4 regions of the Pantoea sp. X-Soil-MYKO-1289 genome follow, and region 3 is predicted to be linked to each of the others. Evidence: predicted binding sites of a transcription regulator. Region 3 holds the regulator's gene; each other region holds the start of a gene.
The links. Region 3 encodes CRP, which controls carbon source genes, mostly activating them, when cyclic AMP is high. Its sites were predicted from a motif close to ATGTGANNNNNNTCACAT; they were not measured.
Positions count from the first base shown of each region.

Region 1: a site for CRP is predicted at 5,786-5,803, ahead of rbsD (D-ribose pyranase). Genes of this name have one in related genera too.
Region 2: a site for CRP is predicted at 2,078-2,095, ahead of msrB (peptide-methionine (R)-S-oxide reductase MsrB). Genes of this name have one in related genera too.
Region 4: a site for CRP is predicted at 4,074-4,091, ahead of mlc (sugar metabolism global transcriptional regulator Mlc). Genes of this name have one in related genera too.

Region 1 is NZ_AP036004.1:4,075,126-4,082,471, forward strand. It holds gene rbsR (ribose operon transcriptional repressor RbsR) at 1-899, opposite strand, end outside; gene rbsK (ribokinase) at 903-1,835, opposite strand; gene rbsB (ribose ABC transporter substrate-binding protein RbsB) at 1,902-2,777, opposite strand; gene rbsC (ribose ABC transporter permease) at 2,804-3,775, opposite strand; gene rbsA (ribose ABC transporter ATP-binding protein RbsA) at 3,772-5,280, opposite strand; gene rbsD (D-ribose pyranase) at 5,288-5,707, opposite strand; gene AC6I7Z_RS19370 (YgiW/YdeI family stress tolerance OB fold protein) at 5,877-6,272, opposite strand; gene qseB (quorum sensing response regulator transcription factor QseB) at 6,435-7,097, shown strand; gene qseC (quorum sensing histidine kinase QseC) at 7,094-7,346, shown strand, end outside.
Region 2 is NZ_AP036004.1:2,308,654-2,315,999, forward strand. It holds gene ansA (asparaginase) at 1-600, shown strand, start outside; gene pncA (bifunctional nicotinamidase/pyrazinamidase) at 618-1,226, shown strand; gene AC6I7Z_RS11155 (YeaC family protein) at 1,265-1,546, opposite strand; gene msrB (peptide-methionine (R)-S-oxide reductase MsrB) at 1,550-1,960, opposite strand; gene gapA (glyceraldehyde-3-phosphate dehydrogenase) at 2,302-3,297, shown strand; gene AC6I7Z_RS11170 (D-hexose-6-phosphate mutarotase) at 3,373-4,248, shown strand; gene AC6I7Z_RS11175 (aldo/keto reductase) at 4,385-5,236, opposite strand; gene AC6I7Z_RS11180 (MipA/OmpV family protein) at 5,309-6,058, opposite strand; gene yeaG (protein kinase YeaG) at 6,479-7,346, shown strand, end outside.
Region 3 is NZ_AP036004.1:325,371-332,716, reverse strand. It holds gene AC6I7Z_RS01515 (hydrolase) at 42-1,058, shown strand; gene AC6I7Z_RS01510 (YheU family protein) at 1,055-1,273, shown strand; gene AC6I7Z_RS01505 (phosphoribulokinase) at 1,335-2,204, shown strand; gene AC6I7Z_RS01500 (OsmC family protein) at 2,431-2,835, opposite strand; gene crp (cAMP-activated global transcriptional regulator CRP) at 3,136-3,768, shown strand; gene AC6I7Z_RS01490 (YccS/YhfK family putative transporter) at 3,827-5,902, shown strand; gene argD (bifunctional acetylornithine/succinyldiaminopimelate transaminase) at 5,903-7,123, opposite strand; gene AC6I7Z_RS01480 (aminodeoxychorismate synthase component II) at 7,212-7,346, opposite strand, start outside.
Region 4 is NZ_AP036004.1:2,054,639-2,061,984, forward strand. It holds gene osmV (osmoprotectant ABC transporter ATP-binding protein OsmV) at 1-328, shown strand, start outside; gene AC6I7Z_RS09955 (nucleobase:cation symporter-2 family protein) at 401-1,780, opposite strand; gene bioD (dethiobiotin synthase) at 1,963-2,661, opposite strand; gene mlc (sugar metabolism global transcriptional regulator Mlc) at 2,766-3,983, opposite strand; gene AC6I7Z_RS09970 (LysR family transcriptional regulator) at 4,122-5,018, opposite strand; gene ynfM (multidrug efflux MFS transporter YnfM/SxtP(Kp)) at 5,112-6,371, shown strand; gene AC6I7Z_RS09980 (hypothetical protein) at 6,540-6,791, shown strand; gene cybB (cytochrome b561) at 6,914-7,346, shown strand, end outside.

The DNA of each region.
Region 1 (7,346 bases), 3.7 Mb from region 3:
GCCAGCTGGCCCAGCTCATCTTTCGGCTGATGAATCGTCGTCAGCGGCGGCGTCAGATAGCGCGCCAGCTCGATATCGTCATATCCCATCACCGCCATATCCTGCGGAATACGCAATCCAGCCTCAAACAGCGCGTGATAAACGCCGACCGCCATCGCGTCGTTGCTGGTGAATACCGCCTGTGGCGGCGACGCCAGCGCCAGCAGCGCTTTCATGGCGCTGTAGCCGCCCTGAAACTCGAAATCGCTGTTAATCACATAGCCGGGCGGAATCGCCAGCCCGTTTTTCTCCATCGCATGGTAGTAGCCCTGCAGACGCATACGTCCGGGAGTTTTATCCAGCGGGCCGGAAATGCAGGCGATGCGGGTATAGCCGCGGTCAATCAGGTGCTGCGTCGCCAGCTCGCCGCCCAGCAGCGCATTGTCCTGAATAATATCGCCGCGCCCTTCAAACGGCGCCCAGTCCATCATCACGGCAGGAATAGAAGGATAGCGATTAAGGATGGCTGCCGAGGGCAGATGACTTTCGGTGCACATGATCAGCAGGCCGTCGACGCGCTTTTGCAGCAGCGTTTCCAGACTGCGGTTCATGCGCTCTTCGTCGCCTGCCGTATTGCAGAGGATCAGGCTGTAGCCGCGCTCGTAACAGCTGTCTTCGACGCCGCGCACCACTTCGGCGTAAAAGGGGTTGCTGCTGGTCGTCAACAGCATGCCGATGGTGTGCGTCTGGTTAAGCTTGAGGCTGCGCGCCAGCGCCGAAGGCGCGTAGTTCAGCGTGCTGATCGCCCGATCGACCTTCTCGCGCACCGCTTCGCTGACAAAGCGGTTGTTGTTGATAACGTGCGAGACGGTAGAGGTGGAGACGCCCGCCATGCGGGCGACATCTTTCATGGTAGCCAAGGCTTAACCCTGCTGAAGTAGAAAATCGTCGATTTCCGCGCGCCAGGGCACGGAGGGCTGCGCGCCCGGACGCGTGACGGCGATTGCCGCCGCCGCATGGGCGAAGCGTACCGCGTCATGCAGGCTTTTGCCTTCCAGCCGCGCCGTGATAAATGCGCCGTTAAAGGTGTCGCCGGCCGCGATGGTATCGACCGCTTTCACCGTAAAGCCGGCAATGCGCTCGCCTTTTTCGCCCTGTTCGCTCAGCCAGACGCCGCGACGTCCCAGGGTGATCAGCACGGTGCCGATACCTTTGGCGTGCAGCGCCTCTGCCGCGCGCGCCGCGTCCTCGTCGCTGGAGACGGCGATGCCGGTCAGGCTTTCCGCTTCGGTTTCATTCGGCGTGATGATATCCACCAGCGCCAGCAGCTCATCGTCGAGCGGCGTCGCCGGGGCGGGATTGAGGATCACCTGGGTCTGATGGGCGCGCGCTATCTTCGCCGCAGCCAGCACGCTCTCCAGCGGCGACTCCAGCTGCATCAGCAGCGCCGAAGCGTTGACGATGACCTGCTGATGTCGCTCCACGCAGTCTGGCGTCAACGCCGCATTGGCGCCCGCGCAGATGCCGATGCTGTTTTCCCCTTCGCCGTTGACGAAAATCATCGCCACGCCGGTGGGTTCGCCGCTCACGGTTTCAACCGCGGCGGTATCGACGCTGTCCCGCGCCAGCTGCGCGCGGATACGCTCGCCGATAGCGTCATCGCCCAGGCAGGCGATAAAGGCGATATCTGCGCCCGCTCGCCCGGCGGCGACCGCCTGGTTCGCCCCTTTGCCGCCAAACGCAACGGTATACTGCTCACCGATCACCGTTTCGCCGGGACGAGGAAAGTGCGTCAGGTTAAGAATATGGTCAGCATTAATGCTGCCGAGAACGGCCAGTTTTGCGCTTTTGCTCATAGGGTGTGATCCAGAAAGAGTGCGCCACCGGTTTAAGGGTGGCGCATTGCCCTGCTTTTCTTTGAGTTATTTGGTGACCAGTTTCAGGTCAACGGGATTGATGGCCTGCACTTTTTCACCTTTCAGCACTTTATCGGCGGTATCAACGCCAATCATGCCGATCTTTTCCGGCATCTGAGCGACTGTCGCCGCCAGCTTGCCGCCTTCGACCGCTTTTACGCCGTCGGCGGTGCCGTCAAAGCCGACTACCACGACATCAGATTTCCCGGCAGTTTGCAATGCACGTAACGCGCCAAGCGCCATTTCATCATTTTGCGCAAATACCGCCTGCACGTCCGGATGCGCCTGCAGCAGGTTCTGCATCACGTTCAGGCCTTTAGTGCGATCGAAGTCCGCCGGCTGGCTCGCCAGCACCTGGAATTTATGCGCGTCCGAGGCCTGTTTAAAGCCTTCGCCGCGTTCGCGCGCCGCAGAGGTGCCGGCAATCCCCTGCAGTTCAATAATTTTGGCGCTGTCGCCAAGACGTTTAGCGATGTAGTCGCCCGCCATTTTACCGCCGAAACGGTTGTCGGAGGCGACATGGCTCACCACTTTGCCCTGCGCCGCGACGCGGTCCAGCGTGATCACCGGGATATTGGCCTGGTTGGCCATTTTCACCGCGTTGCCGACCGCATCGGAATCGGTTGGGTTGATCAGCAGCAGTCTGGCGCCGCGCACGGTCAGATCCTGCACGTTAGCCAGCTCTTTCGCCGGGTTGTTCTGCGAATCCAGCACCACCAGGTTATAGCCCAGCTTGTCAGCCTCTTTCTGCGCGCCCTCTTTCAGCGAGACGAAGAAGGGGTTATTCAGCGTCGATACCACCAGCGCGATGGTATCTTTCGCCACTGCGCTGGCGCTTAATGTCGCGCCGAGGATCACAGCCAGTGCGGTCAACTTTTTCATCATTTCATCCTGTGTAAAGGTCAGAGTTATTTACTGCTTTTGTTATCCACCAGTACCGCCAGCAGGATTACCACCGCTTTTACGATCATCTGGTAGTAGGAAGAGACGCCCATCAGGTTGAGGCCGTTATTCAGGAAGCCCAGGATCAGCGCGCCAATCAGGGTGCCCATAATGCGCCCTTTACCGCCCGCCAGGCTGGTGCCGCCCAGCACCACCGCCGCGATAGCGTCCAGCTCGTAGCCGGTGCCCGCCGTCGGCTGGGCCGAAGAGAGGCGCGCGACCTCGATGGTGCCCGCCAGCGCGGCCAGCATGCCGCTCAGGGCGTAGACGATCACTTTTACGCGGTTAACGTTGATGCCGGAGAGGCGCGTAGCCGCTTCATTGCCGCCCAGCGCGTAGATGTAACGGCCGAGGCGCGTGTGGTGCAGCATGTACCAGGCGAGCAGGAAGACGATGGCCATCAGCCACACCGGCGTCGGGATCCCCAGCGGACGGCCGATGCCGAACCAGCCGAAGAGATCGGCGTTGTCATTGAAGCCGGTATTAATCGGGCTGCCGTCGGTGTAGACCATGGTGACGCCGCGCAGCAGCAGCATCATCACCAGGGTGGCGATAAAGGCCTGCACTTTGCCGCGCGCCACGATAGTGCCGGTGACGGCGCCGATCGCCGCCCCCAGCGCCAGCGCGCCCGCTACCGCCACCAGCGCGTTGACTTCCATGCCCACCAGCGAGGCGGCCACCGCGCCCGTCAGCGCCAGCAGCGATCCCACCGAGAGATCGATGCCGGAGGTGAGGATCACCAGCGTCATGCCGACCGCCATAATGGCGTTGACCGAGGTCTGCTGCAGAATATTGAACAGGTTCGCTACGGTGAAAAAGTTAGGGCTCTGGCTCGCCACCACCGCGATCAGCACGATGAGCGCAATCAGCGATTTTTGCTCCATCAGCCAGGCTTTGCTGAACCAGCGACGGCTGGAGGGTAAGGTTTGGGTGCTCATACAACTAAATCCTCGCTGTGTTGCTTGCCTACGGCTGCCGCCATTAACGATTCCTGCGTCGCCTGCTCGCGGGTAAATTCGCCGCCGGAACGGCCTTCATGCATCACCAGGATGCGGTCGCTCATGCCAAGCACTTCCGGCATCTCCGATGAGACAAGAATGATGCTTAGCCCTTCGGCCTTGAACTGATTGATAAGCTGGTAAATCTCTTTTTTCGCCCCGACGTCGACGCCGCGCGTCGGTTCATCCAGGATCAGCACGTTGGGACGCGTCATCAACCCGCGCGCGATGGCCACTTTCTGCTGATTGCCGCCGGAGAGCAGGCCGATCGCCTGCTCCATTGACGGCGTTTTGATATTGAAAAGACGGATAAAATCGCCCACCGCCAGCTGCTCGGCGGCATGTTTCAGCGTGCCGCTGCCGTTGCTGAAATAACGCAGCGCCGTCAGCGACATGTTCTCTTTTACCGACATGCCCAGCACCAGCCCGTCGCGCTTGCGATCCTCGGAGATATAGACGATGCCGCTGGCGAGTCCATCCTGCGGCGCGCGCGTCACCACTTCGCGGCCGTCGAGCCAGACGCGGCCTTTGCTGCGCGGCAGGGCGCCGTAAAGCAGCTTCATCAGCTCGGTGCGTCCGGCGCCCATCAGCCCGGAGACGCCAAGGATCTCGCCTTTGCGCAGCGTAAAGCTAACGTCATGCACGCCCGGTCCGCTAAGATTTTCGACCTTAAGACGAACCTCTCCCGGCGCCTGGTCGAGGCGCGGGTATTGATCTTCCAGCTTGCGCCCGACCATCATCTCGATCAGGCTCTCTTCGCTAAGCTCCTTCACCGGACGTTCGGCAATAAACTGGCCGTCGCGGAAAACCGTCACGTCGTCGCAAATCTCGAAGATCTCTTTCATGCGGTGGGAGATATAAACAATGCCGCAGCCCTGCGCCTTGAGTTCGTTGATCACGCGAAACAGCGACAGCGTTTCGGTATCGGTCAGCGCGTCGGTCGGCTCATCCATGATGATCACCTGCGACTTAAAGCTCAGGACTTTGGCGATCTCCACCATCTGCTGATCGCCGATCGAAAGATCGCCCACCAGCTTGTGGCTGTTGAAACGCAGGTTAAGACGCTTCAGCAGCGCGTCCGCCTCGGCGTACATCCGCTTCCAGTCGATACGGCCGAACCGGTTAACGAACTCGCGTCCCAGAAAAATATTTTCCGCCACGGTCAGCTGCGGAATGAGGTTCAGTTCCTGATGAATAATGCCGATACCCGCTTCCTGCGACGCTTTCGGGCCGCTGAAAGTGGTCTCTTCGCCCAGCCAGCGCAGCGAGCCCGCGTCGCGGCTGTAGATGCCGGTCAGCACCTTCATCATGGTGGATTTGCCGGCGCCGTTCTCGCCTACCAGCGCCATCACGCGTCCTGGATAGACCGCCAGCGACGCGCTCTTTAACGCCTTTACGCCGGGAAAGGATTTCTCAATCCCCTGGAGCTGTAATAAGGGTTGCATAACGGCCTCAGAAGGTGACGCCAGCGCTCAGGATGACATTCGCAAACGGAGAGCACTCTCCGCTGCGAATGACCGCCTGACTGCGTTGAGTCTGTTGTTTGAACTGTTCATGACTGGTGTAACGTACTGCAATCTTGTTTCCCTGGTGCTGTTGCAAGGCTTCGAGCACGGCGAGAAGCTCGCTATGGAGCTGCGGATTGTGCTGCTTAATCTCTTCCGCAATCAGGGCGCTCTCCACCTGCATCTCCAGCGTGACGGCTTTCATCACCTGCATAAAATCGGGCGTGCCGGGCGTCAGCGCCAGATCGATGCGCTGCGGTCCTGCCGGGATCGGCAAGCCGGCATCGGCTATGGTCAGCGTATCCGTATGGCCCAGGCGGGCAATCACGTAAGAGAGTTCAGCGTTTAACAGGCGACCTTTTTTCATTTTCTGCTCCAGAGCGAAACGTTTCGCTAGCGGCAGTGTATGAAATGGCGGCGGTAACTCAACGGGGGAAATCGAGAAGTGTGATCGTTATCGAAACGTTTCGCTCACGCGAGATGAAATTTGGCTTAGGCGATAAAAGGGCCGCAGACGCGGCCCGGCAGGAAAGGCGTTACGGCGCTTTACGCACCTGCTTAACGTCAAGTTCGATGCTGTTGAAATCTTTATCCAGCTCGCCCGTCAGCTCAACGCGATCTTTCGGCGTGATGGTCAAACCGTCCCAGCGCTTGTGGTCGATCTCAACTTTCATAGTGCCGGTGGCGTCGCGAAACAGATAATCCTCGTCGCCGATCTGCTTCTCCAGCTGGCCGCGCACGGTAATCCAGCTGTCGTCTTTCATCTCTTCCGCCTGCTTAACGGTGACCACGCTGCTCTGGTCGTGTTGAAAACCTCCCTGTTTCGCCTGAGCGGCAGGCGCATTCCCATCGACAAATCCGCCCTGAGTCGCGGCAAAGACCGGCGCGGTGGTCAGCGCCAGGATAGCTAAAAGTGCGGCATGCTTTTTCATCAAGTCACCTCGTTTCCATGAATGTGTATTTGGTACGCCTCCTATTAAAACAGCGAGTTCTTAACAGGATCTTAAGAGGTAAAAATAAGCGAAAAGTGGCGATATCGCCTGTACAAGCGCCGTTCTCCTTCGTATAAAGCCTTTGCGGATAAAGGAGGGAAGATGCGCATTTTACTGATTGAGGATGACCGGCTGATTGGCGACGGCATCAAGGCCGGCCTGGGCAAATTAGGTTTCAGCGTCGACTGGTTTGTTTCCGGCGATGAGGGTTTCGCCGCGCTGCATGCGGCGCCCTGGGATGCGGTGATCCTCGATCTTTCGCTGCCGCAGCGCGACGGGCTGGAGATTCTGCGCGACTGGCGCCAGCAGGGCGCGGACGTGCCGGTGCTGATCCTGACCGCGCGCGACGCCCTCGATCAGCGCGTGGAGGGTTTGCAGCTGGGCGCGGACGACTATCTCTGCAAACCCTTCGCCCTGACGGAAGTCGCCGCGCGGCTACAGGCGCTCATCCGGCGTCGCCACGGCCAGCTGCAGCCGGAGCTGCGTCACGGCAACGTCATTATGCAGCCCGCCAGCCACAGCGTGACGCGCGATGGCGAGCAGGTGCCGCTCAAAAGCCGGGAGCTGGCGCTGCTGGAACTGTTTTTACGCCATCCCGGCCGCGTGCTGACGCGCGCGCAGCTGGAAGAGAAGCTCTACAGCTGGGATGCCGACGTCTCCAGCAACGCGGTGGAGGTGCATATTCATCACCTGCGTAAAAAGCTCGGCGCGAGCTTTATCCGTACCGTACACGGCGTCGGCTATATGCTGGGAGAGCCGCAATGAGCCTGTTTCTCCGGCTTGGCGTCGGCTTCGTGCTGCTGCTCGGCCTCTGCTGGGGCTGCGCCAGCCTGAGCGCCTGGCTACAGACGCGCGATACCATCAACGAACTGTTCGACACCCAGCAGCTGCTGTTCGCCAAACGCCTGATGGCGCTTGACCTCGCCGCGCCCGCTGACGCCACGCTGCCCAAAAACAAGGCGCTGCTGCGCCACCATCGCGGCGATCAGGATGACGACGCGCTCGCCTTTGCTA
Region 2 (7,346 bases), 2.0 Mb from region 3:
GCGGCGAACTATCCCGTGAATGAAGTCTCGCTGTTTTTCAACAACCAGCTCTATCGCGGCAACCGCACCACGAAAGCGCATGCGGATGGCTTTAACGCGTTTGCCTCGCCGAACCTTTCTGCTCTGCTGGAGGCCGGCATCCATATTCGTCGGCTGAATACGCCGCCCGCGCCGCAGGGCCAGGGCCCGCTGAAGGTGCATACCATTACGCCGCAGCCTATCGGCGTTGTCACCATCTATCCGGGCATCTCGGCGGATGTGGTGCGCAACTTTTTACGCCAGCCGGTAAAAGCGTTGATCCTGCGCTCCTACGGCGTCGGCAACGCGCCGCAGAACGCCGAGTTTCTCGCCGAGCTGCAGCAGGCCAGCGAGCGCGGCATTGTGGTGGTTAACCTGACCCAGTGTATTTCCGGCAAGGTGAACATGGGCGGCTACGCCACCGGCAACGCCCTTGAGCATGCGGGCGTCATAAGCGGATTTGATTTAACGGTGGAAGCCGCACTGACCAAGCTCCACTTTTTACTGAGTCAGTCGCTCTCCTGCGATGAGATCCGCGCCAGGATGCAGCAAAATTTGCGCGGTGAACTGACCGAAGACTAATTACGGAGCCACCTGTTATGAAGCAGGCCCTCATCATCATAGATATTCAAAACGATTTTTGTCCCGGCGGCCCCATGGCCGTGCATGAAGGCGATATGACCGTGCCGGTCGCCAACCGCTATGCGCGCGAATTCCGCGCGCGCGGCGAGTGCGTGCTGGCGCTGCAGGACTGGCATCCGGCTAACCACGGCAGCTTCGCCTCGGTATCCGGCGAACCGGTCTACACGCTGGGCGAACTCAACGGGCTGGCGCAAATCTGGTGGCCGGATCACGGCATTCAGGGTTCCGTTGGCGCCGAGCTTCATCCCGGCCTCGATCGCAACCTGATCGACGCGGTATTCCATAAGGGACAGGATGTCGATGTCGACAGCTACAGCGCCTTTTTCGACAACGGCCATCGGCGCAAAACCGAGCTGGACAGCTGGCTGCAGGCGCGCGGCATTACCCATCTGATGATGCTGGGAATCGCCACGGACTACTGCGTGAAGTACAGCGTGCTGGATGCGCTGGAGCTGGGTTATCAGGTAACGGTGGTGAAGGAAGGCTGTCGCGGCGTGAATCTCAGCCCGGAAGACAGCGATATCGCGTTCGCCCAGATGAAGGCGCAGGGCGCGGTGCTGATCTAGCGGAAAAGAGTAAGGCCGACGCCATGTCGGCCTTTGCTTCAGTGCAGGTTGATGCGCGTTATTTCCGCATCGATGCCGAACTCTTCTTTCAGCTCTCGCTTCGATTTCGTCACCATTTCGCCGCCCTTACCGATGGTCATATGCTGCGGCGCCTCATTGTGGCGCGCCTGATAGAGCATCACCAGCTGCAGGCAGTTGTCGCGCTGCTCCTGTGACAGCGCCACGCCGTCGGGCCATTTACCGGTTTCCACCGCCGTCGCCAGCCGTTCGTAGACCTCAGGCGTCATGGCGTCGACCATCGCCTCAAGCTGTTGTTTCATTCATCACCCCTGCTGTTCGTCGCCCTGCTCGTCGGTAAAGCTCAGCGACGCCGAGTTAACGCAGTAGCGTTCGCCGGTCGGCTGCGGCCCGTCCGGGAAAACGTGTCCCAGATGCGCGTCGCAGTTATTGCAGCGAATTTCGATCCGATGCATGCCGTGAGAGTCATCCTCCAGATAGCGAATCGCGTCATCGCTGACTGGCTGATAGAAACTCGGCCAGCCGCAGCCGGAGTCATACTTGGTTTCCGAGAGAAACAGCGGCGCGTTGCAGACCAGGCAGTGATAGATGCCTTCCTGTTTATTGTGCAGAAGCGCGCCGCTAAAAGGCGGCTCGGTGCCGCGCTGCTGGGTCACATAGCGCTGCATTTCAGACAATTGCGCAATTTTTGCTTCAGGTGCGGTTTCTTTAGCCATTTGAGTGGTTCCGGAGAGTGTCATTCTGAAAAAATCGTCTACTATTCTAACAAACGAATAACATTACCGGGGCTTTTTTCGTGCTTAGCGGCCATACTTCCCTTTCGCAGCGTAGATTTGTGACCTCGATCACCTTTTGCTAACGCTATCCCTTTATATTCAGCAATCGGGTTTCGGCATCATCTTAACACGCTTGTTGCGCAAGCGGTTGCGCATCAAATTATTCCTGTCGAACGGATTGACCTGTCGCAACTATTGACACGATTCCGCTTGACGCCTGGTAAGGTTTTTGTAATTTTACAGCCAACCTTTTATTCACTAACAAATAGCTGGTGGAATATATGACTATCAAAGTAGGTATCAACGGTTTTGGTCGTATCGGCCGTATCGTTTTCCGTGCTGCTCAGCAGCGTTCTGACATCGAAATCGTTGCGATCAACGACCTGTTAGACGCGGACTACATGGCTTACATGCTGAAGTACGATTCAACGCACGGCCGCTTCGACGGTACCGTTGAAGTTCAGGACGGCGCGCTGATCGTTAACGGCAAAAAAATCCGCGTTACCTCTGAGAGAGACCCGGCTAACCTGAAGTGGGACGAAGCAGGCGTTGACGTTGTTGCTGAAGCGACCGGCATCTTCCTGACTGACGAAACCGCACGTAAACACATCACTGCCGGCGCGAAAAAAGTCGTGCTGACCGGTCCGTCTAAAGACGACACCCCGATGTTCGTTCGCGGCGCTAACTTCGACAAATATGCTGGCCAGGACATCGTTTCTAACGCTTCCTGCACCACCAACTGCCTGGCACCGCTGGCGAAAGTCATCAACGACAAATTCGGCATCGTCGAAGGTCTGATGACCACCGTTCACGCGACTACCGCCACGCAGAAAACCGTTGACGGCCCGTCTCACAAAGACTGGCGCGGCGGCCGCGGCGCATCTCAGAACATCATCCCGTCTTCTACTGGCGCAGCGAAAGCCGTGGGCAAAGTCCTGCCGGAGCTGAACGGTAAACTGACCGGTATGGCGTTCCGCGTACCGACTCCGAACGTTTCTGTTGTTGACCTGACCGTACGTCTGGAAAAAGCGGCTTCTTACAAAGAAATTTGTGCAGCGATCAAAGCCGCTGCAGAAGGCGAAATGAAAGACGTGCTGGGCTATGTTGAAGACGACGTGGTTTCTACCGACTTCAACGGCGAAGTGCTGACTTCTGTGTTCGACGCCAAAGCCGGCATCGCGCTGAACGACAACTTTGTGAAACTGGTTTCCTGGTACGACAACGAAACCGGCTACTCAAACAAAGTTCTCGACCTGATCGCGCTGGTTGCTAAATAAGCAGACCGGTTACGACAGACAACAAGGGCGACTTCGGTCGCCCTTTTTTTTCGTAGCAACAGGAAGGATTCGGTTATGCAAGATAAAATTTTCTCCCTGCCCGTGGTAAAGCAGATCTCCCCTTACCTCTCGCAGCGTCAGCTGGGCGATCTGCCGGTGATTGTGGTGAGCCATCCTCAGGTGCGCGCTGCGATCACGCTTCAGGGCGCGCATCTTATCGCCTGGCAGCCGAGCGGAGAAAAGCCGGTTATCTGGCTGAGCGAAAAGTCGCTTTTTGCTGCCGGCAAAGCCATTCGCGGCGGCGTGCCGATCTGCTGGCCGTGGTTTGGGCCGGAAGGCGAACCGGCGCACGGTTTCGCCCGCAATCAGCCCTGGACGCTGTCGGCGCACGATGAGAACGAAGAGAACGTGATGCTGACCTTCGTGCTGGAGAGTACAGCGCAGACGAAAAAATTATGGCCGCATGACTTTACCCTGTTCGCCCGTTTTCGCCTCGGCAAGCATTGCGAAATCGAGCTGGAAGCGCACGGCGACTTTACCGCGACAGGCGCGCTGCACAGCTATTTCCAGGTGGCCGATATCGCCGGCGTCGAGGTAAGCGGGCTGGGTTCGCACTTTATCGACAAGGTCGACAACAACAGCGAGCAAACCTCCAGCGGCAAACAGAGCTATCCGGGCCGTATTGACCGCGTCTTCACCCTGCCGGAGGATTGCGCGCTGATTCAGGATAAACAGGGGCAGCGCGTGATTGAGGTCTATCACCATCATCACAGCGACGTAGTGACCTGGAACCCAGGCGTCGAGCTGTCATGCAGCATGGCGGATATGGCCAACGACGGCTATAAAACCATGGTGTGCGTGGAGACGGCGCGCATCTCTAAACCAATGCGCAGCGCGGGCGAAAAACCGGCGCGGCTGGCGACTACCTTCCGTCTGCGACAGAAAGGGTAAAAGCGGTCAGGCAACAGTCTGATTTCAGGAGAGGGTGACACGGAACGCAGAGCAAAACGTCCCGCTTCAGAAGGGCGAGCGACAGGCAAACGCTCCGTGTCACTTGCGCCAGCAGAATCCTGGCATGGCTTTACCTTTAGACGACATCCAGCGCCATCTTGTGCTGCGGCGGCGGAAACGCTTTGTTGATGCGCGCCAGCTCATCGTCGCTCAGCCGGATATGCAACGCCGCGGCGTTCTCTTTCACGTGCGCCTGCGAACTCGCCTTCGGGATTGCCATCACGCCCTCTTTGCGGATAACCCATGCCAGCAGCAGCTGCGCGACGCTAATGCCCTTCTGTTGTGCAATCTCCAGCAGCGTCGCGTCGGAAAAGAGCGCCTGTCGCAGCCTGCCGGCCTGCGCCAGCGGACAATAGGCCATGACCGGCATCTGATGCTGCTGGCAGGCGGGCAGCAGATCGAACTCGATGCCGCGCGACGCGAGATGATACAGCACCTGATTGGTGGCGCAGCGTGCGCCGCCGGGCTCTTCCAGCAGCTCCTGCAGATCGTCGACGTCAAAATTAGAGACGCCCCAGCGCAGGATTTTTCCCTGCTGCTGCAGGGTTTCCATTGCGCGAATGGTCTCTTCAAGCGGCACGTTGCCGCGCCAGTGCAGCAGATAAAGATCAAGCCGGTCGGTACCGAGCCGCCGCAGACTGCGCTCGCAGGCGTCGACGATGTCCGCTTCGCCCGCGTTCCAGGGATAGACCTTCGAGACGAGAAACGCCTCGTCGCGTCGTCCGCGCAGCGCTTCGCCGACCACCTCTTCCGCGCCGCCGTCCGCATACATCTCGGCGGTGTCAATCAGCGTCAGGCCCGCATCGAGACCCGCCTGCAGGGCGGCAACCTCTTCACGGCGGCGCGCGGCCTCTTCGCCCATATACCAGGTGCCCTGACCTATCGCGGGTAGTCGCGTGTGGTCATCAAAAGCGATCGCTTTGTCCATCCATTTGCTCCTGCATCAAATCAGGGCACCCTTTTGGTGCCTGGTTAACAATTTGCGCCATGATGGCGCCGATTAGAAGCTGTAGCTGATGCCGGTCCAAAGCGTAGTCTGTCCGCTCTTATCGATCATCGGGCTGTCTTTAATCTCGCTGTCGAAGCGGGTATAGCGTCCGACCAGGCTGGCGTTCCACTGCGGCGTGATCTGATAGCTGGCGCTCAGCTCGACGTAGGGAGACCAGCTGTCGTCAGGCTGATAGCGGTCGATACCGGTACGCGCCGACTCATGGCTGGAGACGCCATAGTAGTAGCGGTTCTGATTGGCGCTGGTCCAGATCGCGCCGACGCCTGGCGTCAGGCTGAAATCGCCGAAGTTGAAGCGGTAGAGGTAGGTCATATCCCAGATGATGCCGTTGCTGTTGTTCAGCACATCGCCCAGCAGCGCGGTGCGCAGGATGCCCCACTCCGCCCTGTGGTTATAGGTGGCGCCGCCCATCAGCGTCATACGGCGCTTATCAAGGCCCTTCATGTCGCCAAGATCGTTGTCGCCCGGATCGTACTGCTGCGGCGAACCGAGCAGCGTCAGAGAGAGCTGATTTTGCGCATCTTTCCACAGGTAATAGCCGCCCTGCAGAGAGCGGAACCAGAAATTATCGCCCTCGTAATTGATGACGGGAACCGGCAAATAGCGATCCTGTCCGCCACGATAGGGTGACTGCGCGTAAATCACTGATGCGCCAAGCGACAGGGATTCAGCAGCAGCGGTATTAGCGAAAAAAAGAGCACAAATAATCGCGCCAGGCGCTTTAAGTTTGAATTGGTTCACAATTTATTTCTTCCATAAATATAAAAATCACTACAAAGTTTAACGATTTTTGCTCGCCGGTTTAACCATTATCTGAGGTGCTCTTTAACAGGGCGGCTGAAAGCGGCACATCTGCCGGATTCTTCTCTCTTTTCCCTTGGGTTCACGCAAAGCTGGCTTTGCAACAATCTGACTTTGTTATTGATATATCGCCAAATAGTAAAATTATGCGGAGGAAATTTCCTAAATGCCTTCTACAGTTAAAAGTAAGCCGTAAGTCTTAGTACGAGCAGAGTGACCATAAGAAGTGTGTACCCCGATAACAATACATCAGGTTGGCATAAGGGTTGCTGTACTCAAATGAGAATATCTTCCGGGAGCTGCATGAGCCTTTAATTACGCTCCTTTACCTGTGCTAAAAACGAAAGGACGGGCATCGCTATGAATATATTCGATCACTATCGTCAGCGTTATGAAGCTGCCAAGGACGAAGAGTTCACACTGCAGGAATTTCTTGCAATCTGTAAGCAGGATCGCAGTGCATACGCCAACGCCGCAGAGCGACTGTTAATGGCTATAGGTGAGCCAGTAATGGTCGATACTGCCCAGGAGCCACGCCTTTCCAGAATATTCTCCAACCGTGTGATTGGCCGCTATCCGGCCTTCGAAGAGTTCTATGGCATGGAAGAAGCCATAGAGCAGATCGTTTCCTATCTGAAACATGCCGCGCAGGGTCTGGAGGAGAGAAAACAGATCCTGTACCTGCTGGGGCCGGTCGGCGGCGGTAAATCCTCGCTGGCTGAGCGTTTGAAAGCGCTAATGCAGCGCGTGCCTGTCTATGTGTTGAGCGCCGACGGCGAACGCAGCCCGGTCAACGATCATCCGCTCTGCCTGTTCAATCCGCAGGAAGACGCCAACATTCTTGAAAAAGAGTACAACGTGCCGCGTCGCTACCTCGGCACCATTATGTCGCCCTGGGCGGCGAAACGCCTGCATGAATTCGGCGGCGATATCACTCGCTTTAAAGTGGTGAAGGTCTGGCCGTCGATTCTCGAGCAGCTGGCGATCGCCAAAACCGAGCCTGGCGACGAGAACAACCAGGATATCTCCGCGCTGGTGGGTAAAGTGGATATCCGCAAGCTGGAGAACCACGCGCAGAACGATCCCGACGCCTACGGTTATTCTGGCGCGCTGTGCCGCGCTAACCAGGGGATTATGGAATTCGTCGAGATGTTTAAAGCGCCGATTAAGGTGCTGCACCCCCTGCTGACCGCGACGCAGGAAGGGAACTACAACGGTACAGAGGGGA
Region 3 (7,346 bases):
CCCCAGATTCGCAACAAGCCTAACGAAGCTAACAGTGTGATATGGATCAGACAAGTGCTGGCGATATGAATTTTACTCCTGAGGCAGCGGCGAGCTTTATGCCGCCGCGCGCCCTGCGCAATCCGCATCTGCAGACGGTGCTGCCGCGTCTGGTGCGCCGTCGCCTGCTGCTGCGTCCGCACTGGCAGCGCCTCGACCTGCCGGACGGCGACTTCGTCGATCTCGCCTGGAGCGAAGATCCGCAGCAGGCGAGCCATAAGCCGCGCGTGGTGCTGTTTCACGGTCTGGAGGGCAACTTCCACAGTCCTTACGCTCACGGGCTGATGCACGCCTGCCAGCGTCACGGCTGGCTCGGCGTGGTGATGCACTTTCGCGGCTGCGGCGGCGAGCCGAACCGCCTGCATCGCATCTATCACTCCGGCGAAACCGAAGACGCCGCCTTTTTTCTGCGCTGGCTGAAAACGCGCTGGGGCGATGCGCCGACCGCTGCGGTAGGCGTCTCGCTCGGCGGCAATATGCTGGGCTGCCTGCTCGGCAGGCTGGGCGACGCCGCGCCGCTCGACGCCGGGGTGATCGTCTCCGCGCCGCTGCTGCTGGAGCCGTGTAGCCTGAAGCTGGAACAGGGATTTTCGCGCTTTTATCAGCGCTATCTGCTCGACCAGCTGAAAAAGAACGCCGAGCGCAAACTCCTCGCCTGGCCGGGAACGCTGCCGGTGGATCTGCCGCAGCTCAGAGCGCTGCGTCGCCTGCGCGACTTCGACGACGCCATTACCGCCCGCGCCCACGGCTTTCTTGACGCGGGCGACTATTACCGTCGCGCCAGCGCCATGCCGCTGCTGAAAAATGTGCGCAAGCCCTTGCTGATCATTCACGCGAAAGACGATCCTTTTATGACTGACGAGGTGATCCCGCAGCTGGATCGGCTCTCAGCCAGTACCACCTATCAACTCACGCCGCATGGCGGACACGTTGGCTTTGTCGGCGGCACGCTGCGTCAACCGCAGATGTGGCTCGAGCAGCGTGTGCCGCAGTGGCTTACACAGTGGCTCTCATCATGATTATTCCCTGGCAACAGCTCGATCCCGACACCCTTACCAACCTGATCGAAGCCTTTGTGCTGCGCGAAGGCACCGACTATGGCGAGCAGGAGCGCAGCCTGGCGCAAAAGGTGGCCGACGTGCGCCGCCAGCTGGAGCGCGGCGACGTGGTGCTGGTCTGGTCGGAACTGCATGAAACCATCAATATCATGCCGCGCAGCGAATTCCGCGGCTGATGCGTCGAGGCGCTTTTCGTGTTAACAATGCTCATCGCCCGACTTTAAAGGGAGCTTTTTCATGTCAGCACGACACCCGATTATTGCGGTAACCGGCTCCAGCGGCGCCGGCACCACCACCACCAGCCTGGCGTTTCGTAAAATTTTCCAGCAGCTCAATCTGCACGCCGCCGAGCTGGAGGGCGACAGCTTCCACCGCTATACGCGGCCGGAAATGGATATGGCGATCCGCAAGGCGCGCGATTTAGGGCGTCACATCAGCTATTTCGGCCCGGAAGCCAACGATTTCGGCCTGCTGGAGCAGACTTTTATCGACTACGGCAATGCGGGCAAAGGCCAGTCGCGCAAATATCTGCACACCTACGACGAAGCGGTGCCCTGGAACCAGGTGCCCGGCACCTTTACGCCGTGGCAGCCGCTGCCGGAAAATACCGACGTGCTGTTTTACGAAGGGCTGCACGGCGGCGTCGTCACGCAGCAGCATAACGTGGCGGAGAAGGTCGATCTGCTGGTGGGCGTGGTGCCGATCGTCAACCTGGAGTGGATCCAGAAGCTGGTGCGCGACACCGGCGAGCGCGGCCACTCGCGCGAGGCGGTGATGGACTCGGTGGTGCGCTCGATGGAGGATTACATCAACTTCATCACGCCGCAGTTCTCGCGCACCCACATTAACTTCCAGCGCGTGCCGACCGTCGATACCTCGAACCCGTTCGCCGCGCGCGAAATTCCGTCGCTGGACGAGAGCTTTGTGGTGATCCATTTTCGCGGGCTGGAGAATATCGACTTCCCCTATCTGCTGGCGATGCTGCAGGGCTCATTTATTTCGCACATCAATACGCTGGTGGTGCCGGGCGGCAAGATGGGGCTGGCGATGGAGCTGATTATGGCGCCGCTGGTGCAGCGGCTGATGGAAGGCAAACAGATCGCCTGACCAGGTCTGGCGCGGTCGCGGGTAGCAAGGCCCGATCGCAAAGACGCAAAAAACGGCATCCCTGCCAGCTCGGCCCGCGCGTATACGCCCCTCATCCTTGATGGGGCGCCCGTAAACGGGCCAACGCGTTGCGTTGTTCAAAAACGCTCCCGGCGTTTTTGTCCATGGCGCGGGACGCTTTGCTCTTCGGGCCTTGCTACCCGCTCCTTACGTACAGTGCGCTTTTTTACAGCGCGACCACTTCATAGCTATGGGTCATCTCTACGCCTTTGCCCAGCATTAACGCCACCGAACAGTACTTCTCCGCCGAGAGATCCACCGCGCGCGCGACCGCTTTATCGCTCAGCGCCTTGCCGGTGACCACGAAATGCAGATTAATATGGGTAAACAGGCGCGGCGCCTCTTCGCGACGCTCCGAGGTCAGCTTCACCTCGCAGTCCACCACATCGTTGCGGCCTTTTTGCAAAATAGAGACCACGTCGATGGCGCTACAGCCGCCCGCGGCCATCAGCACCATCTCCATCGGACTAGGCGCTTTATCGCCGGAGTTGCCGTCCATCAGGATCTGATGTCCCGACGCCGACTCGCCGAGAAAGGTTAATCCTTCGACCCACTTCACTCTTGCCTGCATGTTTCTACCTCGAGAATAGCCCGTTTGCCGCCAGAGTACGCGTTCACCTGGCAAACAGCAATCCAGAGTAATCCCCCCTTTGCTGAAGCGAGACAACAGAAGACAGTCGGCAAAAGCTGTGCTACAAACAGTGCTGAAAATAGTTCGTTCTGATAGGGACGAAGACGGGACATCTCAAGCGCCTGGCGCAAAATAAGGCCCGAATAATCTCCTTTAGGGGAAACGCTTGAAGCTTTCATCGCCTGGCAGGGACTCATCTCCCCGCGTTTTGGGCACGATTACAACAGAGGATAATAGCGAATGGTTCTCGGCAAACCGCAAACAGACCCTACACTCGAATGGTTCCTGTCCCATTGCCATATTCACAAATATCCATCCAAAAGTACGCTGATTCATCAGGGTGAGAAGGCTGAAACCCTCTACTACATCGTGAAAGGTTCCGTTGCGGTGCTGATCAAAGATGAAGAGGGCAAAGAGATGATCCTCTCTTACCTGAATCAGGGTGATTTTATCGGCGAGCTTGGCCTGTTTGAAGAAGGTCAGGAGCGCAGCGCCTGGGTACGTGCGAAAACCGCGTGCGAAGTAGCGGAAATTTCCTACAAGAAATTCCGTCAGCTTATCCAGGTGAATCCGGATATTTTAATGCGTCTCTCTTCGCAGATGGCGCGCCGTCTGCAGGTTACATCGGAAAAAGTGGGCAATTTAGCTTTCCTCGACGTGACCGGACGTATTGCACAAACCCTGCTTAACCTGGCGAAGCAGCCAGACGCCATGACGCATCCCGACGGCATGCAAATCAAAATTACTCGTCAGGAAATTGGCCAAATCGTTGGTTGCTCGCGTGAAACCGTGGGCCGCATTTTGAAAATGTTGGAAGACCAGAATCTGATTTCCGCACACGGCAAAACCATTGTCGTTTACGGCACCCGCTGATTTCCTCTCACTCACGGCGTGATGTCACCGTCACGCCGTTACTGTTTTTAGTGAAGTGATGTGGCGCCGAATCATCTATCACCCCGAAGTTAACTATGCCCTGCGGCAGACGCTGGTGCTCTGCATTCCGGTGGCGCTCGGCTGGCTGTTCGGCGATCTGCAAAAAGGCCTGCTTTTCTCTCTGGTTCCCGCCTGCTGCAACGTCGCGGGTCTGGATACGCCCCATAAGCGCTTCTTCAAACGTCTCATCGTCGGCGGCTCGCTGTTCGCGCTCGGCAGCTTCCTGATCCAGCTCTTAACCCTGAAAGGGGTGCCGCTGCCTGCCGTGCTCTTTGCTCTGCCGCTGCTGCTGGGCGTCACCGGCGAAATCAGCCCGCTGCACGGCCGCCTGCTCTCCGGCACGCTGGTGGCGGCCATCTTTACCCTGAGCCTGATCGGCCGATTGCCGATCTATGTGCCGCCGCTGCTCTATATCGGCGGCACGCTCTGGTACGGACTCTTCAACTGGTTCTGGTTCTGGCTGTGGAAAGAGCAGCCGATGCGCGAAACCCTGAGCCTGATCTACCGCGAGCTGGCGGACTACTGCGACGCGAAATATACCCTGCTGACCCAGCTTACCGACCCGGAAAAAGCGCTGCCGCCGCTGCTGGCGCGCCAGCAGAAAGCGGTCGATCTGATCAACACCTGCTATCAGCAGATGCATATGCTCTCCGCCAGCCGCGACAACAGCCACAAACGGCTGACGCGCGCGTTTCAGGTGGCGCTCGACCTGCAGGAGCATATCTCCGTCAGCCTGCATCAGCCGGAAGAGGTGCAGAAGCTGGTAGAGCGCAGCCACGCCGAAGCGGTGATCCGCTGGAACGCCAAAATTATCTCGGCGCGGCTGCGCGCGCTGGCCGACGCCATTCTCTACCATCAGTTGCCGAGTCGTTTCGATATGGAGAAGCCGCTCGGCGCGCTGGAGAAAATCGCCCGTCAGCATCCCGATAATCCGGTGGGCCACTTCTGCTACTACCACTTCAGCCGCATCGCGCGCGTGCTGCGCACGCAAAAACCGCTCTACCAGCGCGACCTGATGACCGATCGCCAGCGCCGCCTGCCGCTGCTGCCGGCGCTGCGCAGCTATCTGTCGCTGAAGTCCGCCGCGCTGCGCACCGCGGCACGCTTCGCCGTGATGCTGATGTTCGGCAGCGCGCTGGCGATGCTGTTCGATATTCCCAAGCCCTACTGGATCCTGATGACCATTATGTTCGTCAGCCAGAACGGTTACAGCGCCACGCGGGTGCGCATCCAGCACCGGGCGCTGGGCACCTTCGCCGGCCTGGTGATCGCCGCCGCCTCGCTGCGCTTCGCGGTGCCGGAATCGCTGGTGCTGCTGTTTATGCTGGTGGTGACGCTGGTGAGCTATCTGGTGACGCGTAAATATTACGGCTGGTCGATGATTGGCTTTACCGTGACGGCGGTCTACTCGCTGCAGCTGCTGTCGCTGAACGGCGCGCAGTTTTTACTGCCGCGTCTGATGGACACGCTGATGGGCTGCCTGATCGCCTTCGGCGGCATGCTGTGGCTGTGGCCGCAGTGGCAGAGCGGGCTGCTGCGTCAAAACGCCCACGACGCGCTGGAAACCTATCAGGATGCGCTGCGGCTGCTGCTGGGGCCGGAGCAGGAGGCGAAGAAGCTGGCCTGGCAGCGCATGCAGGTCAATCAGGCGCACAACGCGCTCTTCAACTCGCTCAATCAGGCGATGCAGGAGCCGGGCTTCAACGCCCAGTACCTGAAAGATATGCGCCTGTGGGTGACGCACAGCCAGTTTATCGTCGAGCATATCAACGCCATGACCATCCTCGCCCGCGAGCACACCATGCTGACGCCGGACCTGGCGCAGCGCTATCTGCAGTCGTGCGAAGTGGCGCTGCAGCGCTGCCAGCAGCGGCTGGAGTATGACGGACCGGGATCGCAAACTAACGTGATGGCGGGCATAGAAAACCTGGATGAAGGGCCGACGACGATTCTCGAGCAGCATGTGAAGCGCATTCTGGAGCATCTTAACGTGATGCATACCATCTCGTCGCTGGCGTGGAGCCAGCGGCCGCACCATGGCCGCTGGCTAATCAGACATTTGCGGAAAGGATAGTCAGGCGGTCAGCGCGCGTTCTACCGCCCGGGCGAAACGCGCCATGCCCTCTTCAATATCGGTGGGCTCAATCACCAGCGACGGCGCAAACCGGATCACGTCGGTGCCCGCCACCAGCACCATTAGCCCTTCCGCCGCTGCGGCGTTAAGGATGTCGCGCGCCTTACCGGCGTGCTGCGGCTTCAGCGCCGCGCCGATCAGCAGCCCTTTGCCGCGGATATCAGAGAAGAGATCCCGCTTCGCGTCGATCGCCTTCAGCGCCGCGACGAACTGCTCGCGACGCGCCTGAACGCCCTCCAGCACCTCCGGCGTATTGATCGCGTCCAGCGCCGCTTCCGCGACCGCGCAGGCGAGCGGATTGCCGCCATAGGTGGTGCCGTGCACGCCCGGCGACATGGTTGAGGCGATATCCTCGGTTGTCAGCATGGCGCTGACCGGGAAGCCGCCGCCCAGCGCTTTGGCGGTGGTAAGGATATCCGGCGTCACGCCGTAGTGCTCATAGGCGAACAGCTTACCGCTGCGTCCCATGCCGCTCTGCACCTCGTCCAGCACCAGCAGCGCCTGATGCTTATCGCACAGCGCGCGCAGCCCCTGCATAAACTCTGGCGTCGCGGGCATTACGCCGCCCTCGCCCTGAATCGGTTCGACCACGATGGCGCAGGTATGGTCGTCGATAACCGCTTTTACCGCCTCGAGATCGTTAAAGGGAACGTGCACGATATCCGCAGGTTTCGGCCCGAAGCCGTCGGAATATTTCGGCTGGCCGCCGACGGAAACGGTAAACAGCGTGCGGCCGTGAAACGCGTTGTGGAAGGCGATGATTTTGCTTTTGAACGGGCTGTGGCGCTGACAGGCGTAGTAGCGCGCCAGCTTGAAAGCGGCCTCGTTCGCTTCCGCGCCGGAGTTGGCGAAGAAGACGCGATCGGCGAAGGTGGCGGCGATAAGCTTGCTGGCAAGGCGCAGCGCCGGCTCGTTGGTAAAGACGTTGCTCAGATGCCACAGGGTTTCGCCCTGAGTTTTCAACGCCTCGACCAGCGCCGGATGACAGTGGCCCAGCGCCGTAACGGCGATGCCGCCGGAAAAGTCGATATACTCTTTGCCCTGCTGATCCCAGACGCGGCTGCCCTTGCCTTTGACCGGCACGAACTGCGCGGGTGCATAAACAGGCAAAATGACGTTATCGAACGTTTCCCGCGTTACCGCAATTTTCTCCGCTGCCATCGACGACCACCTTTGATTATTTATTGAGCCACAGTGAAATAATAGTCATAAAATATGCATAATAAATCAACCGAAGGCAAACATAACTTCAGGATTCAAGAAAATTACGCAGTAGCTGGTGTCCCTGCTCGCTCAGAATGCTTTCCGGATGAAACTGCACTCCTTCCAGCGCCATTTCCCGATGACGAAAGCCCATGATCTCATCCGGCTCGCCCTCTTTCAG
Region 4 (7,346 bases), 1.7 Mb from region 3:
CACGCCGCTGGCGGAGGCGTTCGCCCTGATGGATGAAAACGAGATGCGTTCGGTGACCGTTGTAGATAACGACGGCAAACCGCTCGGCTTTGTGAAGCGCCGCGAAGCGCGCCACGCCAGCGGCAACTGCGAGTCCCTGCTGCATACCTTCCGGGTAACCGGCAAGGCGGAGGAGAATCTGCGCGTGGTGCTCTCTAAGCTCTATGAGCACAACACCGTCTGGATGCCGATCGTCGACGAAGATGGCCGCTACAGCGGAGAGATTTCGCAGGATTATATCGCCGACTACCTCAGCTCCGGCCGCACGCGACGCCGCCTCAATCCGTAATTTTTTAGCGACCGCCTGCAGCAGGCAAGCGGCCCCGACGCAAACGTCATGGCGCCGGGGCCGTACTCTTTTCTACAGCCCTTTTTCCACCGCTTGGCCCTGCGGCAAGGCAGCAGCGCGCGGCTCGCTGGGCAGCACCAGATTCAGCAGGATCGCCAGCACGCCGCCGGTGGTTACCGCATGGCCAAAAATCTGACTTACCAGCGGCGGGAACTGCTTCAGCGCTTCCGGCACCGCTTCGACGCCCAGCCCCAGACCAAAAGAGACCGCTACAATCAGCATCTCGCGACGCCCCAGCGGCGTTTGGGTCATTACGCGGATCCCGGCGGCCACCACGCTGCCGAACATCACCAGCGTCGCGCCGCCCAGCACCGGCGGCGGGATCTGCTGCATCAGCGCGCCCACGGCGGGAAACAGCCCGAGCAGCGCCAGCATCGCCCCCATCACCATGCCGACATAGCGGCTCGCCACGCCGGTCATCTGAATCACGCCGTTATTCTGCGCAAAGGTGGTGTTGGGAAAAGCGGAGAAGACCGCCGCCAGCACGCAGCTCACGCCGTCGGCGCAGATGCCGCCCTGCAGGCGACGCTGAAACTGCGGGCCGCTGATCGGCTGCTGCGACAGCATACAGTTGGCGGTCAGGTCGCCCACCGCCTCAATCACCGAAATCACCGACACCAGCGCGATAGGCAAAAAAATCGTCCAGTCGAAGGCGAAGCCGAAACGGAAAAAGCCAGGCAGCGCCAGCCAGCCCGTCTCCGGCAGCGGCTTCAGCACCAGCGTGCCGCTGAGCGCCGCGGCGAGGCAGCCAGCGGCGATGCCGGCGATCACCGCGATCAGCCGCGCCCAGCGGTTGCGCATCCGGTTCAGCGCGATAATCACCAGCAGCGTCAGGGCGCCGAGCGCCAGGTTGCCGGGCGCGCCGAAATTCACCGCGTTATGCCCGCCCGCCCAGTCAGTGATGCTCACCTTAATCAGGCTAATGCCGATCAGCGTTATCACCGTTCCGGTCACGACCGGCGTCAGCACGCGGCGCAGCTGCGCGATGCAGCGGCTAATCAGCAGCGGGATCAGCGCGGCGACCAGCGTGCAGCCGAAGATCATCGCCATAATATCCTCCGGCGAACCGCCGCGGCTTTTGACGATCATCCCGCCGGAAAGGATGACGCCAAGAAAGGCGAAGCTGGTGCCCTGCAGGCAGATCATGCCCGCGCCGATCCCCGCCACGCGCCGCGCCTGCAAAAAGGTGCCCATGCCGGAAACCAGCAGCGACATGCTAATCAGATAGGGAATATAGGCCTGCAGCCCCAGCACCGAGCCAATAATCAGCGGCGGCGTGATAATGCCGACCACGCTGGCCAGCAGATGCTGCAGCGCGGCAAAAAACGCGGGCGCGGGCCTGATGCGCTCGTCCAGCCCGTACAGCAATGCTTTCTCTTCTGAATGCGACATAATCGTGCTCCGGCAGTCTTGTGATTAACGCTGTTAATGCATTTATCACGCCACGCGCGCGGGCAGCGAAAGGAAGTAATGTTAACTGGTTGACGGATAAGAAGTTAAAAACAAAAAGCGCCGCGCCAAATCCTGAAACCATCGATTCAGACGCAGCGGCTTTGCAGCATAATGTTTCACTCTCAGGCGATCTTTGCACCTGAATCGGGCAGCGCGGCGATGCCCAGCGAAGAGAGATCGAGATAACCGGCCAGGTCGCGCTGTTCGGCGCGCGGCAGATAGGGCAATTCCCCCAGCAGCGGCGCATCGATGCTGTCGCGCAGCACGTCGATCAGCTCAGCATAGTGCGCCAGGCCGGGGTTAATGCGGTTTGCCACCCAGCCGGCCAGCGGCAGCCCGTCACGCGCGATCGCCTCGGCGGTCAATAGCGCATGGCTGAGGCAGCCCTGCTTGATGCCCACCACCAGCACCACCGGAATATGATGCTGCGCCACCCAGCCGGAGAGCGGCTTCGCATCGTTCATCAGGCTGCGCCAGCCGCCGGTGCCTTCAACCACGACGCAGTCAGCCTGCTGCTCCAGCCGCTGCAGGCTCTGATTCAGCAGCGCATAGTCCATGGGCCTGCGCGGACGAATGCTGACTTCGTCTTCTTCATAAATCAGCGGGTTAATCGCATCGTAAGGCAGGGTAAGCGTCGAACTGCTCTGCAAAACCAGCGCATCCTTACTGCGCAGGCCTTCAGCGCTCCGCTCAGCGTTTCGAGCAACCGGTTTGAAACCCACCGCGCTCAGGCCAGCGCGAGCGAGATACTGCAGAAGCGCGCGCGAAACCACGGTCTTCCCTACAGCGGTGTCAGTGCCGGTAATGAACAGATTTTTCACCCCACTCCTCCTCAACGTAACGGTTTTGTTTTACAAAAAAGCAAAACCTATTGTAAGGAGTGCGGGCAGCAGGCGGCTTGCGTTAGCGCAAAGTTCAGTCGCGCTTAACCTTGTAACAGTTTTACCAGCAGATAGCCGCTGTAGAGGGCGTCTTTGATCAGGGCCGCCGCGCCGAGGGTGCCCGGCTCGCGGAACTCCGTGGGCGCCAGCTGAATCGCTTCGCTGTAGGCGGGCAGCGCCTGCTGGCGGATGGTGCTGCTGACGGCGGGAAACAGCACTTCAGCGGCTTCGTTAAGCGGCGAGCCGATCAGAATATGCTGCGGGTTGAAGATATTGACCATCATCGCCAGCATCCGTCCGACATGATGCCCGACGCCCGCGATGGCGTCGCGCGCCAGCCGATCGCCCTGCTGGGCCGCCACACAGAGCCTCTCCAGCGTTAACGGCTGCTGGTGCAGCACGCTGTCGGGCTGCGCGGCGAGGCGCTGCGCCGCCAGCGCCAGCAGGCTGCCGGTGCTGGCAACCGTCTCCAGACAGCCGTGATTGCCGCAGTAGCACTGCTGACCGTAGGGATCGATCTGGGTATGTCCAATCTCAACCAGCGCACGGCCGCTTTTATGCAGCAGCTGGCCGCCGCTGATCACGCCCGCGCCGACGGTATCGTCAATGACAATCTGGATGACGTCCTGCGCGCCGCGCGACGCGCCGAACAGCGACTCCGCCAGCGTCCAGGCGGAGATGTCGTGCTGCACAAATACCGGCACGCCGGTGCGCTGCGCCAGCGTATCGCCCAGCGGTATCTCGCGCGCCTCATAGCCTGGCAGCCGGTGCACCACGCCCGAGGCGGCGTTAATCAGCCCTGGCAGCGTGATGGCAATTGCCGTCAGCCTTTCCAGCTTGCGCTGGTGGCGCATAAAAAAGGCGTCGACACGATCGATCAGCGAGGTCAGCAGCGGCTGCTGCGCTTCATCAGGTAGCGGTGAGGTCTCCTCCACCAGCGCGCGGCTGCTGAGATCGCGCAGCGTCAGGGTCAGCGCGCCATGATGCAGGCGCACCGCGAGGTAGTGCCAGGCGAGCGTATCGAGGATCAGGCCGATGGCCGGTCGGCCGCGCGAGCCTGGCTCCTGAAATTCCGTCTCCTGCACCAGATGAGCATCAAGCATTTCACGCACGATTTTGGTGATGCTGGCGGGCGCCAGCTGCGCCAGGCGGGAAAGTTCGATACGCGAAATCGGACCGTAGAGATCGATCAGGCGGTAAACAACGCCTGCATTAGTCTGTTTGATCTGGTCAATGTGACCAGGCTGACTATCCAGCTTCACGCCCTGTGCTCCCGGTTATTTTCGCGCTTCTAAATAAACAGCGACTATGGTGAGGCAGATTGCGCCTGAGCGTCAAATATTTGATTTGAAATGTGATTTGCAGCACATAAAAACCGGACTTTGCTTAAGGTCTGGCCCTTATTTTTGCGCTTCTGGCGACAGAAGCCGCATCATATTGCGCATCTGCATCGACGGCTCGCGCTCGCCCGACCAGACCAGCCACACCTCCGACAGCGCATCTTCCTCTTTCAGCGGCAGCCAGACCACATCGGCCAGACGCGCGCGCGCGAAGGACGCAGGCAAAATCGATACGCCAAGGCCGGTAGCCACCAGCCCGAGGATGGTCATCGCCTCGCCCACCTCCTGCATGATGTAGGGCTTAATCTGATAGCGGCGCAGCAGGCTGAGGATTTCGCCGTGCAGCGCCGTGCCGCCCTGCGGATCGAAGAAAATGAAAGGTTCGTTCGCCAGGGCGCTGACGGAGAGGGTTTCCACGTCCGCCAGCGGATGCGCCCAGTGCACCACCGCGCGCAGGGGTTCGCGCAGCAGCAGCTGATGACGCAAATCGGGCGGCAGCGCGGTGTTGCGCATCACCCCCAAATCGAGTCGGCCCTCATGCAGCGGCGCAAGCTGCTGTCGGGTGTTGATCTCCTGCATCTGGATATGCACCTGCGGCCAGCGCTGGCGAAACTGATAGAGCGCGTCCGAGACCAGGCCGGTAAAGGGCGCAGAAGAGGTAAAGCCGATGCGCAGCTCGCCCTCTTCGCCGCGCTCCAGCCGCGCCGCGCGACTGGCCGCCTGCTCGACCTGCTGCAAAATCGCCCGCGCGTCGCTGAGGAACTGTTGCCCGGCCGGCGTGAGCTGAACGCTGCGATTGGTGCGGGTAAACAGCTTCGCGTCAATCTCCTGCTCCAGCTGCATGATCTGCTGGCTGAGCGGCGGCTGAGAGATGTTGAGCCGCTGTGCGGCGCGGCCAAAATGAAGCTCTTCGGCGACCGCGAGAAAGTAGCGCAGGTGACGCAGTTCGATATTCATATTTTAAACATATCAATTGAGATTATTAATATATTAGACAACCTATTAGCGCTTTCCTAGAGTAGTCCTACTCTTTTCAGCTGAGGAATTAACGTGCGTCGCTCTTCTCAGGCGGTTACGCTCGACGACGGCGAGTTAGCCGATTCGACGGCAGTCTCTCCCGCGGCATCATCCGTATGGATCAAACGCGGCACGCCGCAATTTATGCGTGTCACCCTTGCGCTCTTTTCCGCCGGTCTGGCAACCTTCGCGCTGCTCTACTGCGTGCAGCCAATTCTGCCGGTGCTGTCGGCGCAGTTCGGCGTATCGCCCGCCGAGAGCAGTATTTCGCTCTCGATCGCTACCGGACTGATGGCGCTGGGGCTGCTGGTGACCGGCCCGCTTTCCGACGCCGTGGGCCGCAAGAACGTGATGGTGACGGCGCTGATGCTGGCGGCAATTTGCACCCTGATTTCCGCCACCATGAACAGCTGGCAGGGCATTTTGCTGATGCGCGCCCTCACCGGCCTTTCGCTCAGCGGCGTGGCCGCCGTGGGCATGACCTACCTCAGCGAAGAGATCCATCCCAGCGTTATCGCATTTTCTATGGGGCTCTATATCAGCGGCAACTCCATTGGCGGCATGAGCGGCCGCTTGCTGAGCGGCGTGCTGACCGATTTCTTTTCCTGGCGCGTCGCCATCGCGGCGATTGGCTGCTGCGCCCTCGCGTCGGCGCTGATGTTCTGGCGCATTCTGCCTGCGTCACGCCATTTTCGTCCGGCGTCGCTGAAGCCGCGCAGCCTGATGATTAACTTTCGCCTGCACTGGCGCGACCCTGGACTGCCGCTGCTGTTCGCCGAAGGCTTTCTGCTGATGGGCGCCTTCGTCACGCTGTTCAACTATATCGGCTACCGTCTGCTCGGCGCGCCTTACCATCTCAGCCAGGCGGTCGTCGGCCTGCTCTCTGTGGTCTATCTGACCGGCTCCTGGAGTTCGCCGAAGGCGGGCGCGCTGACGATGAAGCTGGGACGCGGCCCGGTGCTGCTCGGCGCTACGGCGCTGATGCTGACGGGCCTGCTGCTGACCGCGCTGAGCGCGGTGTGGTGGATTTTCGTCGGCATGATGCTGTTTACCGCCGGCTTCTTCGCCGCTCACGCGGTCGCCAGCGGCTGGATCGGCCCGCGCGCGCGTCGCGCCAAAGGCCAGGCGTCGTCGCTCTACCTTTTCAGCTACTATGTCGGCTCCAGCGTAGCCGGCACGCTTGGCGGCCTGTTCTGGCACAGCTACGGCTGGCCTGGCATTACCCTTTTTATCTCCGCGCTGCTGCTGCTCGCTCTGCTGACAGGCTGGCGTTTGCAGCGAAAACAGCTCTGACGCCGTACGGCGCTCACCAAAAAGGACGCAGCTGCGTCCTTTTTCGCCTCTTGACCCTGAGCCTGCTAACTTATTAGGGCCATAAAAAACAAAGTCGCCAATCCTCGCTATAATCCCTCTCACTCCAACAATAAATGTACTTTTTTTTACAGCAATGAGGATGTCCCAATGGGCCATTACTACTACGTTTCTAAAATTTCTGGCTACAACGATAACCATGTGGTGCATGCCGCAGGCTGCCAGTATCTTCCCCCGTTAGAATCCCGCCTGTTTCTCGGCACTTTTTATACCGCCAACGCCGCGATCCAGCAGGCGCGCAAGTATTACCCCGGATCGCTGGGTTGCGAGGCGTGCTGTCCGCTGCCGGTAAAAAAAAACCTGAAGGTACAGAATAGCGTGGCACTAAAGCATATCGCCTGACTCTGATTATGCTGGCCTCGCCGCGGAGGTCAGCAATGCTTTGCGCCGTTGCGCCAGTTTGTTAAGATTTCTCCTCTCTTTCCAGTAAGGTAGAGCTCTTCTTCCTGATGCCTGAGCAAACTATGCGCGAAAAATATGCCGCTTCACAAATTGCCCTTCACTGGCTGACCTTTCTGCTGGTGGCGCTGGCGTACGCCACTATCGAGCTGCGCGGCTTTGCCGAGCGCGGCTCCTGGCAGGGCTATGCGATGATCATTACCCACTTCAGCGCAGGCTTTACCGTCCTGCTGCTGATGCTGGCGCGTCTGTTTTTGCGCACGCGCCATCGTACGCCACCCATTACGCCGCCGATCGCCCGCTGGCAAACCGGCCTGGCGCATCTGGTGCATACGCTGATCTATGCGCTGTTTATCACCCTGCCGATTCTGGGCCTCACCTCGCGCTATCTGCGCGGGCGAGACTGGTGGCTGTTCGGCATACCGATGCCGGTGGCGAGCGAACCCAGTTTCGATCTCTCTGACAGCCTGATCGAATGGCATGAAACGCTGGCACCGC